Regions from separate parts of the Fictibacillus sp. 26RED30 genome, predicted to be linked through region 2. Evidence: a T-box and tRNA genes for the amino acid it is inferred to sense, from the RefSeq annotation. Region 2 holds a T-box; the other holds one or more tRNA genes.
The links. The T-box of region 2 lies ahead of IHV11_RS03855 (valine--tRNA ligase). A T-box ahead of a tRNA ligase gene usually reads a tRNA of that ligase, here a tRNA-Val.

Region 1: it has a tRNA-Val gene. The T-box ahead of IHV11_RS03855 (valine--tRNA ligase) is inferred to sense a tRNA for this amino acid. The anticodon was not compared.

The regions. Positions count from the first base shown of each region.
Region 1 is NZ_JACZDV010000001.1:1,990,581-2,000,898, reverse strand. It holds gene IHV11_RS10220 (hypothetical protein) at 1-824, shown strand, start outside; gene IHV11_RS10215 (hypothetical protein) at 888-1,265, shown strand; gene IHV11_RS10210 (hypothetical protein) at 1,394-1,621, shown strand; gene IHV11_RS10205 (MBL fold metallo-hydrolase) at 1,666-2,580, shown strand; gene IHV11_RS10200 (YetF domain-containing protein) at 2,552-3,247, opposite strand; gene IHV11_RS10195 (GNAT family N-acetyltransferase) at 3,330-3,764, opposite strand; gene IHV11_RS10190 (YjcG family protein) at 3,770-4,285, opposite strand; gene IHV11_RS10185 (alpha/beta hydrolase) at 4,345-5,076, opposite strand; gene IHV11_RS10180 (phosphatidylglycerophosphatase A family protein) at 5,218-5,775, shown strand; gene IHV11_RS10175 (hypothetical protein) at 5,829-6,482, opposite strand; gene IHV11_RS10170 (hypothetical protein) at 6,725-7,093, shown strand; tRNA gene IHV11_RS10165 (tRNA-Val) at 7,235-7,310, shown strand; gene IHV11_RS10160 (short-chain fatty acid transporter) at 7,381-8,706, opposite strand; gene IHV11_RS10155 (CotD family spore coat protein) at 8,882-9,331, shown strand; gene IHV11_RS10150 (SDR family NAD(P)-dependent oxidoreductase) at 9,453-10,199, shown strand; gene IHV11_RS10145 (cation diffusion facilitator family transporter) at 10,291-10,318, shown strand, end outside.
Region 2 is NZ_JACZDV010000001.1:775,509-785,826, forward strand. It holds gene ysxE (spore coat protein YsxE) at 1-1,039, shown strand, start outside; gene IHV11_RS03850 (hypothetical protein) at 1,348-1,542, opposite strand; T-box leader at 1,712-1,934, shown strand; gene IHV11_RS03855 (valine--tRNA ligase) at 2,200-4,848, shown strand; gene IHV11_RS03860 (bifunctional folylpolyglutamate synthase/dihydrofolate synthase) at 4,924-6,222, shown strand; gene IHV11_RS21125 (GGDEF domain-containing protein) at 6,331-8,052, shown strand; gene IHV11_RS03870 (hypothetical protein) at 8,163-9,158, shown strand; gene IHV11_RS03875 (Maf family protein) at 9,778-10,318, shown strand, end outside.

The sequences.
Region 1 (10,318 bases), 1.2 Mb from region 2:
CACTTGATCTTGAGAAAAAGCTCGTCTTTGCTGAAGAAACCATTGAACGACTCGAAAATGAGACGAACAATGATCGATCACTTAAAATAATTGAAGAGAATGAAAAAGAACTTCAAGGACTAAGAAAACAAGTCGAAGACCTCACAAGGAAATTAAAACGGCTAGAAGAACATGAGATGGAAAAAAGGATGCAGAGTTACGAAGAATTGTTGAAGAGCATACAAGATGAAATGAACGATAAAGACCAACAGATCGATCTGTATCAACAGCGCATAAAAAGTATGGAAAAGCGAATTAACATTAACCGCACTTCTGAACCGGTTTTTGAAGAGCTTGATTCAGATAATAGTAAATCAGAACCACAGAAAAAAGAAGGCTTGAATAGTGCATGTTATTTCGACTATTCGGTAATTTTTACAAAAGATAAGAAGGGCTTTATTAGAGGTTCCTTCTTTATCGAAAACACTGGAACAGAAACGTTGGAAAATCCTTATATTTGTTTCAGATTCCAACCTGCTGAAGCTTGCGCATTAAAAGGAAAAATTATATCGTTGATCGCGTCACCCTCACAGGAAGAGATGACGCAGTCTATTTGGATGTATATGGATAATGAGTGGGCGGAAAAAGCAAAAGAACGTGGAGAGATGTGGATCTGTCCACTACGTGAAACCACATTTAAAAGTGGTGACAAACTCGCTTTGGATGATTTCCAGATTCCATTTAAGAGTGGTATTGATGAAAACATTACGGTAGAAGCGTTCGTTTATTTTCATAAACAAAACTATCGAACAAAAGCAGTTAATCATATAGCTATTAATTTTTAGTGAGACAGCCTATAACCAACTCGTCAGACTTGCATATGATGTACTATACGAGGAGGTTGTAACATGGAAGATTGTTATTATTGTAAAAGGAAGAAGAAGCATAAAAAACATAAGAAGGTTTATGCTGATAAAGTAATCATTAAAGCAGATAAAGTTATTATTCATGAAAAGAAGGTAGAGTGCGAATCAAGCTCTAGCAAATGGGAGTCTAGTCATAAACATGAGTCTAGCCACAAACATGAGTCATCTTCTAAACATGAATCTAGTCATAAACATGAATCTAGTCATAAACATGAATCTAGTCATAAACATGAATCTAGTCATAAACATGAATCTAGCTCAAAGCATGAATCTTCTTCAAAACATGAATCTTCTTCTAGCTCAAGCTCAAGTTCCAGCTCAAGCTCAAGCAATAGCTGCCACTATGATCCTTGGGTGTAAGCAATCCAAATGTTTCTTTAGAGTACTCTCAACAGAGTGCTCTTTTTTTTAGTATTACACTTAGAAAACATAGAATTAGAAGGAATAGGGTAAGAAATATAGAAGTAATGATAAAGGAGAGGATATCGATGGGGTATATCTTGCCGTACCTACCAATTCAGCAGATGCAATATGCTAGTCGGATGGAAAAAGCTGAGAGAGGATTGCCTGTTGTTGCTAGTGTTCCTCCAATTCAAAATGATGATGTACGTTCATTTCAGCACAAGAAGAGATTGACATTTGAAGAAAAGCGTTCTTTTGATCAGATTTTAAGTGAAATGGAAGGCAAAGGGAATATAATTAACGAAACCATCTGATGGTTTCTTTTTTTGTTCATAACATATGACTTGGAGGTTTTATAGTGGAATTTATTGAACTTTCGACTGACTGTTATTACTTCAAGGGTGCTGTTAACATAGGGTATATTGTAAATAATGATAAAAGCAAAGGAATGTTAATAGATGCTGGTCTGGAAACATCAGCAGCCAAAAAAGTGATAAAGCAACTTCAAAAAGAAAAGCTTCCGTTAACTCATCTATTTATTACTCATGCACATGCAGACCATTTTGGAGGAGCTTTGTACATACAACAAAACTATGATGTACATACAATCGCCCCTGCTCTAGAAGAAGCAATTATGAGGAATCCTGTACTAGAACCGATCTACTTATCTCATGGAAATTACCCGCTAAAGGAAATGCGGAACAAATTTTTAGAAGCACCAGCTATACGTGTTGATGAAATTTGCTCGGAAGGATATATAGAACGATTTCCAGAAGTTCACTTAATTCATCTTCCAGGTCATAGTTATAATCAACATGGCATCTTGTTCCGCGGTATTTTATATGCTGCAGATGCTTTTTTAGGTATAGATGTACTTGCAAAGCATAAGATTCCTTTTATAGTTGACGCACGTCAGAATATAGAGACATTACAAAAACTTAAAGAAATTGAAGTGGAAGGTATGGTCCCTGGACATGGAAGTTTTGTTACCAGATACCAGGAAGTTATTAAAGACAACTTACTTATACACGAAACCATCACTGCGAAAGTACATGAGGAGATCAAACAATCAAGCAGATCTGGAATATCATTAGAGAATTTAGTTGCTGTCATGCTAAAAAATTATGAAGTGGACCCTCCTAACTTAGGAGCTTATTCATTGTTTCGAACGGCAATCTCTGCACATATTATTCAATTGCTAGAGGAGGGAAGTGTAGCATATAAGATTACAAACGGAGTGCCTGTTATTTTTTCGGCTTCGTACATGGCATGACTAACAGTTCACCTTCTGAGAATTCTGCATAAACAATACCTTCCACATTGGAGTAGCCTTGTTGCTGTAGCAGCTCATAAAGTTCGCTTTGTGAAAGTCCCGCTGTTGAAAGGTTATCATGATTAAGCTCACCGTCTAGTATGAGAGTTACAGGGAGTTCAGGCTGTTCTTCAGATCGCAGGTTCAAATCCTGTCTGTTTGGTGGCCCATATTGATACTTAGGCAATATGCTTAAAGATCCATTAGATTCTAATATGGCATATTCAACTTCTCTTAAACCGAAAAATCCTTTTTGTCTGACTAAGTTTTGAAGTTGGTTGATATCGAGCTTGCTCTTTTTGAGCATGTCTCGATCGATCAGTCCGTTACGAATAACGATAGTAGGTGCGCCTTCCAGAAATTTTCGCGTTCCTTTAAATTTCTGAGATATAATTTCAACTACATAGACCATAGAACCCCAGATTACAATAGCATACAAAATAACGAATATAGAAGTCTCATCATCATACATAGCATTACCAACTAATTCACCCAAAAAAATAGACGATATAAAATCAAAAGGTGTTATCTGAGAAATTTGCGTTTTTCCTAAAACTTTTGTTAACAAAAAAAGGGCGATAAACCCTACGATTAATTCGGTTGTCAATTGTCCAACATGAATGTTCATCAACCTTAGTCTCCTCAACGTACGTTTTATTGTACAGTTTTGACGAGATTAGATCGTAATAAACAAAAAAGCATTGAAATCGTCATGACGATTTCAATGCTTTTTTCATAGCTACATGCGGGATGTTAGCATCCAGGAAGGGTTCCTTTGATGTTGTAAGGTACCCTAGTTTTTTGTAAAAGTCTTCTGCTTGTGTTTGTGCATATAATATAAGGCTCGGTAAAGAACGTTCGATGGCTGCTGTTTCCATAGCGTTCATCAGTTCTTCACCTAATCCTTTTTTACGATGTGAAGACAATATACAAACTCGTTCTACTTTTCCCTCTCCGTTCACTTCACGAAGCCTTGCCGCACCTATTGGTTTATCTCCATCGTAAAGAACGAAATGCAGGGAGACATCTTCGTTGTTGTCGATTTCTTCTTTTTCATCAATCTGCTGCTCGCTAACAAAAACATCTTTTCTTACAGTTAAAGCATCTTGAAATCCTTGTTCGCTCGTTGTATACGTCTTAATCAATCTAATTAAACTCCTTTTCCAAGTCGAAATGTTTCATAGACTGTCCATGAGCCGTTATCAAGTTGATAGAGCAGTTGAAAACGATCGATACGTTCTTCATGTTCAATATCAATCATACGCAAACGTTCTAAAACGTCTGAATGCTCTTCATCCGACAGCTTTTGTCCGAGTGTTAAGTGCGGTACAAAGTTGTAGGGCTGCTGATGTTCGAGTGGACCGGAATATAACTGCTCATGCAGCGATTTTATCTCTTCAGCTTCATTCACCTTTAAAAAGATAACATTATTAACAGGATGGAAAGATCCTACTTTATTAATCATGATTGAAAACGGGTCTATGTTCTTTGCAACAGAAGAAATATAAGAGATATGTTCTTGAATTTCTTCCTCTGTTGCCTCATAAGGCTCCTTAAGTGTGATATGAGGTGCGATAAGGGCATAATGCGGATCATAACGCTTTCGGTAGGAATTCACTTTATCTTGTAGATTTTTTGATGGAAAAATTGCAATGCCGTATTTCATATTTCTTCCTCCCTCATATTTTAAACTAGTATACCAAATATTCTATTTATTTCCCACAGTTACTGGTCGCTGTAAAGAAACCTTAAAGCGGGAATTAGGTCTTTCTGCCAATTTACCCAGAGATGATTTCCTTGAAACTCAGCGTATTCATAATCGAGAGCTAAATTGTTTAAAAGCTTACTCAGCTGTCTGTTTGGAGTTAAGAAATCTTTGGTAATTCCTTCAGGATTCGTAAACTGTTCTTCTTCATCACCTATAGAGTGGTAGATGGTTAACGTTTGCATATGTTCTATGGATTCAACGGTTTCAATAAGGCTCTCTGGAACATAAGGAGATTGTACAATCACTTTCCCGAACGTATTCGGATACAGAATACTCAGCTTAAATGCTATGTAACCACCTAGAGAATCTCCGATTAAGCCCATGCCTGCACCAAGTTGGAGCGTGTTAAACTTCTCATTAAGATAAGAGGTAAGTTCAAAAGCCATGAATCGGATGTAATTCTCGTGCTTCTCTCCTGTGGGGTCATATTTTGCTTTTCGATCTTCGATTCCTTTATGATTTACACCAACAATGATACAGCTCTGTAAATTTTCTTCTTCCATTAGCCGATCGGCGGTTTTCGCCAACTTTCCTAACTGAAAGTAGTCTCTGCCATCTTGTGCGATTAGAATAGGGTATTTAACGAGTGGAGTAAACTTAGAAGGCAGGTAGATGAGCAAGTCAATCTCCTCATCCAAGTAGTTGCTGTATATTTTATCATCTGTAATAGAACCTTTAAGTATGGCCATAAAAAGTACCTCCTGTGCTGACTGATCTTTAAATTATAAGCGTTTTCATTCAACTCGTTTTATTGTATCACATAATGATATAATGAAAGAATCAAATCGTTTTGCCATAAGAGATCGAACATTAAGAAGAGGTGAAGTCTGTTGAATAATAGAGTGCACAGTCGAGAAGTTGAAGCAGCGGCTAGAAGGCTGTTGAATGAAAGAGGCGTCACAATTCCTGAAATCGCTGAGATCGTATATGAAATGCAGATCCCATTTTCACCTGGCTTAACGAAAGAAGAGTGTATAGAAAGCGTCGATGCTGTTCTCATGAAGCGTGAGATTCAGCATGCTATTCTAGTCGGAGTAGAACTTGATATACTTGCGGAACAAAGAAAGTTATCTGAACCACTACAAAGTATCGTTGAACAAGATGAAGGATTGTTTGGGGTAGATGAAACCATCGCACTGGGTGCGGTTTTCGGATATGGCTCTATAGCTGTTACAACGTTTGGACACCTAGATAAATTTAAGATGGGAATTATTCAAAAACTAGATACAAAGATTGCGAATGGAAAAGTGCATACATTCTTGGATGACCTTGTTGCAAGCATTGCAGCGAACGCCTCCAGTCGACTCGCACACAGACTCCGAGATAAGCAGGAGCGTCTTGATTATGAAGAGATTAAGATTCGTGATGAGGAAGAGAAGATTGGTTAAATACCAAGCAAAAACACGCCTAAAGGTTGGGCGTGTTTTTATATTGTTATCAATTAAAATATATCGACAGAAACAATATCTAATAGTGGGAATTTTGTTTGGGCAGTATTATTAATCCGTGCGTAATCTGATTGTACTTCATCAATCTGGACATTAAGAAACACTCTTCCAGCTACGATTAAATCTACAACTACATCTCCATTTGCTAGTGTAATAAGGACTGATCGAATGGTACGACTTGTAACTGTTGGGGTATTTGTTAAAACCAAGATTAAATTTTGATCTATAGCAGCAATAGTTGTAAACGGAATATATCGGTCAACAGTCGCGCTAGTCACTCGGATATAATCCGAGCCAACTTCTCTAATGGTTACATTTGTAAGGAATGGGGCTGCCAAACCAGGAACATAAATATCCACAGTGAATACTCTGGCAAAATCAATTACGCGAGTTCTAAAATCAGTACTGTTTACTTCAGGAGTGATCCCAGCGCCTATTGCGTTATCGATGCTTCCCACCGCAAACAAGTTAATTAGAGCGTTTATAGTCGTTCCATTACTAACACGAAAAAAATTACCACCAACTTCTCTAATTGAAACACTAAAAAAAGGCGTTACCGCATTACCCGTGATGTAAACATCTACTAGATTTTCACTGGCTAGAGAAATGATTCTGCTCCTTAGCGTGCGGCTTTGGATGATCGCCATATGATTCACCTCCTTGCCGGAACAAACTTTTATAGCAAGACGATGCTCATTATAAAGATTCCATACTATAATCTATTAATTAAGAACGAAAGTGTGTGGTGTATTATCTTGCGTTTAACATAGGTAAACGCATATTTATTGATTAATAGGCTAGTATCCTATCATTTTTGAAATAAATTAATATGCTATTTAGTATCTGGTATACAGATTGATTTATTTCAAAAATGGATGGGAGGTCAGTAATGATGGGTGACTCATTATTCCACGGAAAAGAAAAATGTTCAAAGCATGATCACACAAGCGGGTGTGACAGCTGTGTTTGTGATTTCTTTCGTGATCTATCCGATGACATTGATTTTTGCAGCCAAAACATAAACAACTTTCTTGTTATCGTTTTAAAAGGAATTGGACCATTAAGCTTGAACGGGACGACAGATCCTACATTGTTTAGATTTGTACGTTTTGAACACACAAAGTGCTGTGTAGTGCTTTCCTATGAAGTAACTACGGCAACGGGAACAGCTACTCGTAATCTATTGGTTAACTGTAAAGACATCATAGCAGTAACTTGTGTTCAAGACGGCGATCTTGCTGCAGGTACGTTTAACTAATCGTTGATTCAGCCGGGATTCTTTCCCGGTGTTTACATAAGAAAAGCTGAAGACATCATTGGTTTTTTACAGAATTAGAAGAAAAGTGTTGTCAAAACTCGTAAAAAGCATATATAATAATTTTTGTTAGACAAAGGCATTGATTCGATAGCTCAGCTGGGAGAGCGCTACCTTGACAGGGTAGAGGTCGGGGGTTCGAACCCCTCTCGAGTCACCATACATAATAAGCAAACCTCCTTAGCGATAAGGAGGTTTTTTTGATGCTTTTTTTGTTGGATTTTAATGTGTTATAGCAACAAAAACACGCCAGAGATAAAGACCCCTGTAATGATCATCATAACAAGACCGTATCCCATAATGTCTTTTGCTTTTAATCCAGCAATAGCTAAAGCAGGAAGCGCATAGAATGGCTGGATCATGTTTGTCCATGCATCACCCCAAGCTACAGCCATAGCCGTTCTTGATAACGAAACGCCTAAGTTTTGTGCTGCTTCTAACATAACAGGTCCTTGAACCGCCCATTGCCCACCGCCAGACGGAACAAAAAAGTTAACGAGGCCAGCACTCCATAAAGTAAATAAATGAAAAGTATGTTCGTTTGAAAAGGAAATAAGCATATTGGATAGGACCGCCACTAGTCCCGATGAAGTTACGATTCCCATTAGTCCTGCATAAAAAGGGAACTGAATAATAATTCCGCTCGCATTTTTCACAGCGTCCGTAACCGCTTTCAAAAATAACAGCGGTGTTTTATGTAAGATGATACCGATAAAAAGGAATAAAAAGTTTACGATATCTAGATTTAAGCTAATTCCATTTTTCGTGAAATAATAGACTAGGTATGAGATTCCTAATAGCCCTATGAGAATAGATAATAACTGACTATTTTCAAGTCGATCAGCAGGTGTTTGAAGTGTTTCTTCTTTACTTGCTGCCTCATGTGATTGCTTGTCCTCTAACAAAGCGGGATCGATTACAAACGCTTTTTCAACAGGAGGAACCATTAATCTGTTAATGAGCGGTACCATTATGAATAAGCCAGCTAGGATAATTAAGTTGAACGATGAAAAGATTGTCTCACTCGTCGGAACAACTCCCATAATGTTTTCGGTAAAGTGTCCCGGTGTAGCGATTGTTAAAACAACCGATCCTGATAGACCTCCACACCATATGATAAAACCACTATAAGCACTTGCGATTAATAACCGGTAGTCGACACCTTTTACTTTCATCGCAATTTCTTTTGCGAATAGAGCACCTATTATAAGTCCGAACCCCCAATTGATCCAGCATGCGACGAGCGCGACTAACGTTACGAGTATGATAGCTTGTCCAGGTGTTTTTGGGATTTTTGCTAAGTAACCTAATAGTTTTTTAAATAGCGGGGAGCTTGCCATAACGTGGCCGGTCACTAATATTAACACCATCTGCATGGAAAACGTTAATAAACTCCAAAAACCTGTACCCCAATAATTAACGATTTGCACAGGGGTGCTATCTGTAGCAAATAGTGCTAAACCACATACGAAGAATGTCAGTAAGATGACCAACAGAAAAGGATCGGGCATATACCTTTGCATTAATCTGTTTGAAAATGAAATTAAAAGTCTCAAATTTCTTCTTCCTCTCCTCATAAATGATATTTGAATAGTATGTATTTCAAGTACAGTTCGATTAATTTCTACAAAATCCTTTTAATACTTATTGATAAATGGACGAACTTTTTAAGTCGTCCTACATAAAATATAGAGAAATAGGATATAAGGTTTTTGAAAGGAGAACATTTTTTTGGCTTTATTTAAACGCCCTGGCATTTTTGCCAAAAAGGGAATGGTTCCTAATATGGGTGCAATGGGACCTACGATGGGAGCAATGGGTCAGATGGCGCCTACTATGGGAGCTATGCAACAGATGCCCCAGATGGGTGGATGTGGATACCCAGCAGTATCACCATCTCAATATTATCCTCCACAAGTTATGCCTGCACAGTTTAGCCCTACGAACCAACAAGTTCAGTATAACCAGCAAGATGTATATGTTCCGATGGTTCATCCAACTCAAACGACTCAAGTCAACCAGATGAACTATAAATATGTACATTATTTCCCTCAGAACACGAACGTCGTAAACCAAGCAACGCAGCAAAACCTTTGTGGAACGGTCCAACCCATCATGGCACCTTGTCCCCCGCCATGCCCTCCTCCATGTGGTCCATGTGGTCCTTGGAGAAAGAAGTAAAAGTGAAGCTGTCGACAGTGTCGGCAGCTTTTCTATTCTACTTTTGTATGAATTTGTGTGAAATTAATATGGTATGGGGAATGAATAGATTAGTACACATAAATTTCTGGAGGTTATGAAGATGAGTCGTGATACAAAAGTTGTAATCGTTACAGGAGCAGCAAAAGGGATAGGTAAACAAATCGCAATTGATTTTGCCAAAGGAGGTTATATTCCTTCATTAATAGATTTTGATAAAAATGAACTTGAATCAACTTTGTCTGAGGTTACATCGATTCAAAAGGATGCAATCGCGATAACATGTGACGTTAAGAATCCCGATGAAATCATTCAAGCAGTAGCAGAAACACATGATAAATTAGGTGACATTCAATGTTTGATCAACAATGCTGGTCTTTCGAAATGGAAATCCCCCTATGAATTAACAGTAGATGAATGGGATGATATTTTAAACACAAACTTAAGAAGTGTTTTTCTTTTTTCTAGAGAAGCGGCTAAGTACATGTCCCAGTCTGGAGGAGGTTCTATCATCAATATGGCTTCCACTCGTGCGGTAATGTCTGAGCCTCATTCCGAAGCATATGCGGCAACTAAAGGCGGAATTGTTGCTTTAACTCACGCCTTGGCTGCATCGTTCTCTGAAGATTTTATTACCGTGAATTCTATTAGTCCTGGTTGGATACATACAGGAGATTATAAAGAGCTGCGTGAAGTTGATCACGATCAGCATCTCTCAAAAAGAGTGGGTATGCCAGCTGATATTTCAAGGGCATGCTTATTCTTAGCGCAGTCTGACAATAATTTTATTACCGGGGAAAATCTTACGATCGATGGCGGGATGACTAGAAAAATGATCTATGAACATTAATGTTTCCTATAGGGAAAAAGATTGCTCTAGACCCACCCGGAATCCATTCTTTATGATGTAAAAGGTATTATTTAACGAAGGAGAATAGAGAATGCAATCTGATCAGCAAAAAAGAGTGG
Region 2 (10,318 bases):
CGTCCTTTTTCATTATGATCTATTTCCCGAGAAGTTAGAGCAGCATGGGAGAGTTAAGAAGGTCATAACGAAAAGGGGTACATTTGCACTGAAAGAAGCAGAGATGTCAGAGGATGAAAGAAGCTGGTTTACGCATGTGATCCAACGTCTTTCTGAGATAGGTTTTCATCAGGTCGTTCCTCTGTATCCTACAAAGTTTGGTGATTATACGGTTCAATTAGGATCAAGAACGTATTATTTAATGCCATGGTTTGCATCTGATGAAAGAAATGAGAGAGCGAAAGATGAAGTTCTTATCGATCACTTAGGAAAGATTCATGCGTTAACACTGAAGGAGCAAGACTTTTCAAATGAAGTGGTAGAACATTCGTATCAGTATCTCATGAACAGATGGGAAAATCGGCAATATGAGATGGAGAGATTTACGGAAGAAGCAGAACAGAAAACGTATATGTCTCCCTTTGAACTAACTTACCTTAGTCACTTTCATCAGATCATGAGAATGACAGAAGAAGCGAAAAGAAGATTGAAAGAATGGTATGAAACGTGTCAAAGAGAAAAACGCTACCGGAGCGTCCTTTGTCACGGTAAGGTTTCAAGGAATCACTTGATCTTTAACCCAACAGGTGAAGGCCATCTATTCAATTTTGAAAAGGCCGTTCTGGATACACCGATCAGAGACTTAGCCGTTTATTTTAGAAGAGCAGCTCATCAAAAGGAATGGTCTGCAGAAGAAGGAAAATCATTATTAGACCTTTATGAAAAACACGTACCCTTGCTAAACGAAGAAAGAGGATTATTAATTAGTTATTTATCTTATCCTGAACCTGTTTTTAATGCAGTGGATCTTTATTGCATGAAACGGAACGATTATTCTCAAATTGAAATGGTGCATAGGCTTGAGAGCAGAATAAGAGCCATGAAAAAAATCCGGGATTTTTGTGATGCGATTATGATGGCTCCCCCACCTGCACCTTTAGAGCAAACAGATTCTATTCCAACAAAAATTCACATAAATGATGAAGGAGATCACATATAACGACTATATGTGATCTTTTTTTGTTTTGGCAACCTATGCTGCTTCCTGAAAGTTTTTGATTTCTGTTCCAGGCTGCTCGCGGTGAGCCACATTCGTACGTGTTACTTTTAAGTATCTCACCTATCTATTTGCAGTGGCTAGCCCCTCGAGGTCAAAAGTTAAATGGACATGAAGGCAAAAAAGCGCGGCAGGAGGCTCACCGCACGCCCCATGGAAAGCGTGCAACCTGAAGCGGAAATTAACCACTTTCAGGTTACAATAATTTATACGAAAACAGCATTTGAGAAAAAACTTTGTAAAAATACATGTTAAAGAACATCATAAGCGAAACACACATGGAGGATCACTAAGGTTAAAAGGATGATAAAATCAACAGCAGATGGAAATAGTATCGTCCTTAAAAGCTGAAAGACAATAAGTGGCGCAGTCAATTGTCCGATTGTTTGTTTGAGTGTGACAAACCACCCAGGAAAACGTGTTTTTCGAAAATACTTTCTAGACAAAAGAAGCCCTCCATTCGCCCATTTTTTTATAATTTATGCAACAATATAATTAATGTGAAAGACAGGCTTTCACTAAAGGGCGATCAAAGGCATAGAATAACTTTTATAAGTTACGGTAATACTATTGACTAAAAACAGATAAGTTGTATAAAATATATTCAGATTCTATATTGTCGCGTAGACAGGGAATAGTACAACATAACACCTTTTAGAGAGAGGATTCATCTGCTGAAAGAATCCTTAAGGAATGTTAGTTGGAAGTCGCCCTTGAGCATCTTCTCTGAAACTCGAATTAGGAGAAGACGGTCCATCCGTTATTCATGAGTGTACAGCAAGTTTATTTAGACTTGCCGTAAATAAAGGTGGTACCGCGGAGTCCTTTCGTCCTTTTTGACGAAAGGGCTTTTTTGTTTTTTAAAAAGGCTGTTTTCGTAAACTTAGTTGCTTTAGGAAGTGTTGATTTCCGTTCCAGGCTGCTCACTTTCCACGGGGCAGGCGCTGAGCCACATTCGTACGTTTCACGTATAAGTGTCTCACCTGCCCGCCTGTCCCGTAGGAGTCTCGCACCTTCCACTCCAATCAACTGTCAAAAGTAGCAAGGAGTTAAAAGCAACAACCTTTAGAAAAGAGCGTATAGAAATAAAGGAGGAGAATAGAATGACGAACGAACAGAAAGAACTGACGATGCCAACGAAATATGATCCGAAGGCTACAGAAGAAAATCGTTATGATTTTTGGTTGAAAGGTAAATTTTTTGAAGCAAAGAGCGAAGAGGGTAAACAGCCGTATACGATCGTAATCCCACCTCCTAACGTTACAGGGAAACTACACCTCGGGCATGCATGGGACACAACGCTTCAAGACATCTTAACACGTACAAAACGTATGCAAGGATACGATGTTCTATGGCTGCCTGGGATGGATCATGCTGGTATTGCAACCCAAGCAAAAGTAGAAGGAAAGCTTCGTGAAGAGGGGATTTCTCGATACGATTTAGGCCGTGAAAAGTTTTTAGAGAAGTCGTGGGAATGGAAAGAAGAGTATGCAGAGTTTATTCGTAATCAATGGGCAAAATTAGGGCTCGGCCTAGATTATTCCCGTGAACGCTTTACATTAGATGAGGGATTGTCTGATGCAGTTAAAGAAGTTTTTGTTACCCTTTATGAAAAAGGCTTGATCTACCGTGGTGAATATATCATTAACTGGGATCCAAAGACGAAAACAGCTCTTTCTGATATTGAAGTTATCCACCAAGATGTTCAAGGTGCGTTCTATCATATGAAGTATCCACTAGCTGATGGATCTGGACATATCGAAGTAGCAACTACTCGCCCTGAGACGATGCTTGGTGATACAGCAATCGCTGTTCATCCGAAAGATGAACGTTATCAACACCTAATCGGCAAAAAAGCTATCCTCCCAATCGTTGGACGTGAGATCGAAATTGTTGGAGATGATTATGTTGATATGGAATTTGGTTCAGGAGCTGTAAAAATCACACCTGCTCATGATCCAAATGACTTTGAGATCGGAAACAGACACAACCTTGAGCGTATTCTTGTAATGGATGAAGGCGGTCAGATGAATGACAATGCTGGTGCTTACCAAGGACTCGACCGATTTGAGTGTCGAAAGCAGATCGTTAAAGATCTTCAAGAGCAAGGTATTTTGTTCAAGATTGAAGAGCATATTCATTCTGTTGGACACTCTGAACGAAGTGGAGCGGTTGTTGAACCATATCTTTCAACACAATGGTTTGTTAAGATGCAGCCTTTAGCAGACGAAGCGATCAAGCTTCAAAAAGGTGAAGATAAAATAAACTTTGTTCCTGATCGCTTCGAGAATACGTATATGCGTTGGATAGAAAACATTCGTGATTGGTGTATCTCGCGTCAACTTTGGTGGGGTCACAGAATCCCAGCATGGTTCCATAAAGAAACGGGAGAGATCTACGTTGGTAAAACGGAGCCGAAAGATCCCGAAAATTGGGAGCAGGATACAGATGTTCTTGACACGTGGTTCTCATCTGCTCTTTGGCCGTTCTCAACGATGGGATGGCCTGACGAAGAAGCTGCTGATTACAAGCGTTACTTCCCAGGAAATGTACTCGTAACAGGTTACGATATCATTACGTTCTGGGTTTCAAGAATGGTCTTCCAATCGATCGAATTTACGGAACAAAAGCCGTTTAACGATGTGCTGATTCACGGGCTCGTACGTGACTCCGAAGGAAGAAAGATGAGTAAATCACTCGGGAACGGTGTTGACCCGATGGATGTGATCGAGAAGTATGGCGCTGATGCTTTGCGTTTCTTCTTATCAACAGGAAGTTCACCAGGAAACGACCTTCGTTTTTATTGGGAAAAAGTAGAGTCTACTTGGAACTTTGCTAACAAGATCTGGAACGCATCTCGTTTTGCATTGATGAATATGGATGGTATGCAATACGATGAGATTGATCTAAGTGGAAAGAAATCATTAGCTGATCAATGGATTTTAACGCGATTGAATGAAACGGCAGAAGATATCACACGTTTGATCGATGCATACGAATTTGGAGAAGTGGGACGCCTGCTTTATAACTTTATCTGGGATGATCTTTGTGACTGGTATATCGAAATGGCGAAACTTCCACTCTATGGGGAAGATGAAGAAGCGAAGAAAACGACTCGTTCTGTTCTAGCGCATGTGTTAGACCAAACGCTAAGATTGCTTCATCCTTTCATGCCATTCATTACAGAAGAAATCTGGCAGCACTTGCCTCATAAAGGTGAATCGATCACTATTGCTTCTTGGCCAGAAAAGCGTGAAGATCTTCATTTCCCTGAAGCAGCAAAAGAATTTGCGCTGATTACAGAAGTGATCCGTTCAGTTCGTAACATCCGTTCTGAAATGAACGTTGCTCCGAGTAAGCCAGTTGAACTACAGATCAAACCAAAGAATAAAGAGATCCTTTCAGCACTCGAATCAAATCGTCATTATTTAGTGCGTTTCTGTAATCCAGGTGAACTTATCATCTCAGATGAGATCTCAGCACCTGAGAAGAGCATGAGTACGATTTTAACAGGTTTAGAAATGTACCTTCCACTTGAAGGGTTGTTAAATATCGATGAAGAAATTAAGAGACTTGAAAAAGAAGCTGAGAAATACGCGAAAGAAGTAGAGCGCGTACAGAAAAAATTAAGCAATGAAGGCTTTATGAAGAAAGCACCTGAAAAGGTTATAGAAGAAGAGCGTGCAAAAGAAGCGGATTATCAAGAGAAATATGATAACGTATTAGCGCGTATTAAAGAACTTCAAAGCTAACACATCATCTATATGAGGCGAATCCTTATTTCAGCAGGGATTCGCCTTCTTTATGGTTAGAAAGGCGGAATTAACTTGAATTCTTACAGTGAAGCACTAGAGTGGATTCATAGTTTATTGAAATTTGGTATAAAACCCGGTCTGAAACGAGTGGAATGGCTTTTAGAACGAACAGGCAACCCCGAAAAGAAGATAACGTGTATACATATTGCAGGCACGAATGGTAAGGGGTCAACTGTAGAATATATAAGAAGCATCATGAATAAAGCGGGTTATTCTGTAGGTACGTTCACATCTCCTTATCTCATTTCTTTCAATGAGAGGGTATCATTGAACAGGGTACCTATTGCAGACGAAGAACTGCTTCATTATGCAAGAATCGTGAAACCTCTTGTTGAAGAAGTTTCTTTAACCAATCTAGGAAGTCCTACCGAGTTTGAAGTGATCACCGTAATCTCACTTCTTTACTTCGCTGATAAACAGCCTGATATTGTTGTATATGAAACAGGGCTTGGGGGTCTTTACGATTCTACTAACGTAATAACACCGATATTAAGCCTCATTACAAACATAGGCTTTGATCATATGGGCATACTCGGTGAAACGTTAAAAGAGATTGCTTTTCAAAAGGCTGGGATCATCAAGCGTGGTGTACCCGTCATAACAACAGCAGATCAATCTGAAGCACGTGAAGTGATTGATCGTAAAGCGAAGGAAATGAATGCAGAGAACCATTACCTTGATCGTGATTTTTCTGTTGTACACGTAGAAAGTACAAATAGTGGTGAAAGATTTCTCTATACAGATTCTGAAGTTCTTAGAGGTATAGAACTTGAGATTTCTATGATGGGAACGCACCAAATTAAAAATGCTGGATTAGCAGTGGCAGCTGTTAAGCATTTAACAAGGTCTGGCAAGTTTAATATTTCGCTCTCTACGTTAATGGATGGACTTCGCGAAGCAATTTGGGCTGGAAGATTTGAAAAAGTATCACATTCACCCGATATAATAATTGATGGGGCTCATAACCAACAAGGTGTTGCAGCACTTAAACAAACACTGATCAATCATTATGGATCTAAGCGAATCTTTCTTTTGTTTGCGGCTTTGGAAGATAAGGCGTATGCAACGATGATGCAAGACTTGGTAAGTGTCGTGTACGAAGCGTGTTTTACATCCTTTGATTTTCCAAGAGCAGCCTCTGCGGAACAATTATTGGCAGAAAGCCCTCTGGAAAATTCATATAGCATCTCTTCTTGGAAAGAGGCATTGCAACATGTAAAAGACCAATTAGAGGAAGATGATATTCTCATCATTACAGGATCGCTCTACTTTATTTCAGAAATTAGAAAAACATTTACAAATTTGGAATAACATTTATTGTAATTTTTAGAACTTTTGATAAAATAAAAGATAATGAATTTGTCCTAGTAAAAAAGTTGTGTATTCTAAACATTCCTTATTTGGAAGGGGGACAAGGTGGTGGCGACTCGTATGGTAAATAGAAAAAAACGTATAATTCTTATAGCGGCATGGATTTTCTTTTTCCCACTCGCTATTTGGACGGCTGTTCAGATGACGAGTAACCAGCCTGATATCAATGTAATCGACCTTGGTATTATAAGTTTTTTAGCGATCGTTGTTTCTTGTTTCCCGATCAAAGTGATGAATACGAACATCTCCTTCATGTCTGGAATCAACCTAGCCGTATTTCTTTACTATGGGCTGACTGTTGCGTTATATATGACGCTATTATCTGTTTTAGCCATGTTTATCTCTCTAAAGGTTCATGTCATAAAAGAGTATTATAGATATATGGCGAACAGCCTTATGTTTACATGGCTAATTATCTGCGAGAGCTCGGTATTTCATCTCTTTGGAGGTGAAGTGGGACCGTTTGCAGTTGATGAATCTATTAATTTGATTCCTGTAGTCGCATATGTTTTAACGGGGTTGGTTTTAAATCATGTTGGTCTTTACTTTATCGTAAAAGTACTATACGAAGAAGATGTTGCTTTTTTTGAGCGTGATGCTGTATGGGACCTCGTTTCGGAGGTTCTAGCTATTCCTGTTGGCCTCATGCTATTTGTTCTATACTCTCAGCTAGGGCGTCCTGGAATCTTTTATGTTGGCCTACCATTTCTTTCATTATCTATCATTATTAATCTCTATCATGTTAGTCAACAGATTAACGATGCTCTTCAAAAAGCGAGTGAGATCGGCCAGCAGCTTTCTGAACACTTAAAGGTAAATCACATATTGGATGTTTTTATAGAAAGACTGATCGGTTTTATGAATGTTGATTTTGCGTTTATATATGATGCGGATGCGGGAGAAAATCTTAAGATCATACGCCAATATGAAAGTGAAGAAGGCATACTCACCACAGTACCTATCAAAAAACATGAAGCTATTAGTGGTAGAGTATGGTCGACAGGAAAAAGTATACGTTATAGCAAATTGAAGCCATGGCGTAAGATATCGAACGTTTTCTTTCAAGGAAAAGCACAGTCTGTACTCTCGGTGCCTATGATCAGAAATCAAAAAATCGTAGGTATCATTACCTTTGCATCTAAAGAAAAACACGCTTTTCAGAAGCATCACCTTATCATCCTTGAAATCTTAGCAAACTACTTGGCAGTAGCGATCGATAATGCAAGAAACTACGAATCCACAAAGTTAAAAAGTGAACAATGTCCTTTAACAGGTTTATATAATTATCGATATTTTGAGAGCATTCTTACCGAAATGTACCAAAATTATGAGTATTTTAGGAAGCAGTTCTCAATCATCTTATTAGATATTGATCACTTCAAAAAAGTAAATGATACATACGGTCACCAAAGTGGAAATGAAGTATTGATCCTCTTAGCTAGAAGACTAGAAGAATTTATTGGTGATCGAGGAACAGTTGCCAGGTATGGTGGAGAGGAGTTTATTATCTTGCTACCTGAATCAGGAGATAGAGCGGGTATCCAATTAGCTGAACAGCTTCGTTCTGTAATTTCTGATCAAGGATTTGATATACATAATGACCTCACCGACCAATGCAGACATACGATCTACATAACTGCAAGTATCGGGGTTGCAACCGCTCCTCATCAAGGAGAAGATGCACTTACATTAGTACGAAACGCAGATCGTGCCATGTATACAGGTGCAAAACAACAAGGAAGAAATAAAGTCGCCGCTTATATCGGATAAAAATCTGGGCAGTTTCACGCCTGGATTTTTTTTGTGTTCCTATCTTTTTCTTGTTCTATTAAAACAAAAATAGCATATGTTTTAGTAGATGATAGAGAGGAGCGGATGATATGAAACAAGAGATATCCATCTTGATCAATGGTAAAGAAAAGAACTATAGTGAAGATCAAACATCTGTTAAAGAGCAGCCCGCTCATAATGAGGTTGCTGCTGCCATCGAGGAAGTGAACAGAGGCGGATATACGATTCTGGCAACTTCTCTTAAGAAACGTGAAAACTTCTTTAAAAGAAAGAACGGACATGTGTTGAACAAGAGGACAAGCTTCCTTGTTCCGAATAATGGGAAAGGCTTTCCTAAGCAAATTGTTGCAGCGATTATAGGAGCTATCGTTACAGGAACAATTTTAGGAGTATTAGTCTTAACGGTATTCTCTTCCGATATCACGGAAGCTGGAGATAAAGTGACAGAAGCATCAACAGTTGCTACAGAAAAAGTAGCTGACTCTGGTAAATCCGTAACGATCAGGCCGATCAAATTAGATTTTTCAGCACTTCAAGCGGGTGTCTTCTCATCAAAAGATCGAGCTGAAGGAGCTGTTAAAACCATAGAAGATAAAGGTTTTTCAGCAGTTGTTTTTAAAGCTGAAGAAGAAAAGTATTCTGTTATCGTAGGCATTGGAAATGAGAAGCATCAATTAGATAAATTTAATGAAGCTTATCAAAAAGAAATGGATAAGCCACTTTTTAAATCGCTCTCTTTTTCTTTTGATCAATTAAAAACACCATCAAAGCTAGATGAAACCTATTTTACGAATGGTCAGATTCTACTTCAAAATACGCTTACCCTTTCTCAGATGCCAGACATAAGTGGATCAGGTCTTGATCGGACACTGAACGATTTTAACAAGTGGAAAGAGTATGGAAAAGGGCAGAAGGGCAAGTGGAGTGAAAGTACAACGAAAGCAGCTTCAGATTTTGAAAAGCAGCTCGAAGGTGCCTTTCTGGCGTTAAAGGATTCGAAAAAAGGAGAACTGAACTGGGCTTTTCAGCAAAAAGTAATGGATAGCTTACAGTCTTATACGAAGCTGCTTGCAACATTAAAATAATTAAAATAAAAAGCCTGTTTGCTTATTCATTGCTCTTTGAAAGTAGTTGATTTCCGCTCCGGGTTGATCGCTTTCCGTGAGGAGACAGGTGAGCGCCTTGCCGCTTTGCGTCATTAAGGGACTCACCTGTCTAGATGCAGTGGCTAGCCCCTCGAGCACAAAGGTTATACGGTCTGTGATGAGCAAAGTGCTCCTTCATAGCCCATTCAACTTTTGCTTGTCAGGCCTTAACGAGCCACTTCTACTTTTAGGATTGACCGCTCGTCCCATAGAAGTCGGCAACCCTCACTCTGATCAACTTGCATTAAAAGAAAAGTTACATTCTTAGAAATGAAGAAACAAAAGGAATTTAGGGTATGGCTCGATTGTTGAGTCATACTTTTTTAGTTTGCAACAAGATTGATTGTGAAAGCGTAAAACAAAATCTTGATCGATAGGTTTTTAAGAATTTTGTCGGAATTCGTCAATGAATTTAATCATTTGCCCTCATAAAATGCAGTAAAGAACCGAAAAACTAATAGAAGTATGTTTTTCGGCGTGATTTGTCTAATTTTTACAAGTTTGCTATTGTAAATCTATACGAAACTATACATCAAAGAATTAGATGAAAGGTGATTACATGAAACGCCTCATATTAGCCTCTGCTTCACCTCGAAGATATGAACTTCTGTCATTAACGCTTCTTCCATTTGAAACGTATCCAAGTACACTTGAAGAAAAAATGGATCATTCCCTTACTCCAAGTCGATTGGTAGAATCACTTGCTGAGCAGAAAGCTGCAGACATTTTTACTCAAAAACCAGAGTGTGTGATCTTAGGTGCAGATACAATCGTATCTTATCAAAATAATCGTCTTGGCAAACCTAAGAATCGAATTGAAGCTGCCGAAATGTTAAGGATGCTTTCAGGTCAAACACATGAAGTTTACACGGGGGTCTGTTTAATAGATCAAACAAAAAAAGTGATTTTCTCTGTTAAGACAAGTGTTACTTTCTACACTTTAGATGAAAATACAATTGATTGGTACTTAAACACTGGTGAACCTTTTGATAAAGCTGGCAGTTATGGAATCCAAGGCTCAGGATCGCTAATAGTTGAGAAAATCGAAGGCGATTACTTCAATGTTGTAGGATTACCGATCTCTAAGGTGGTTCGATCAC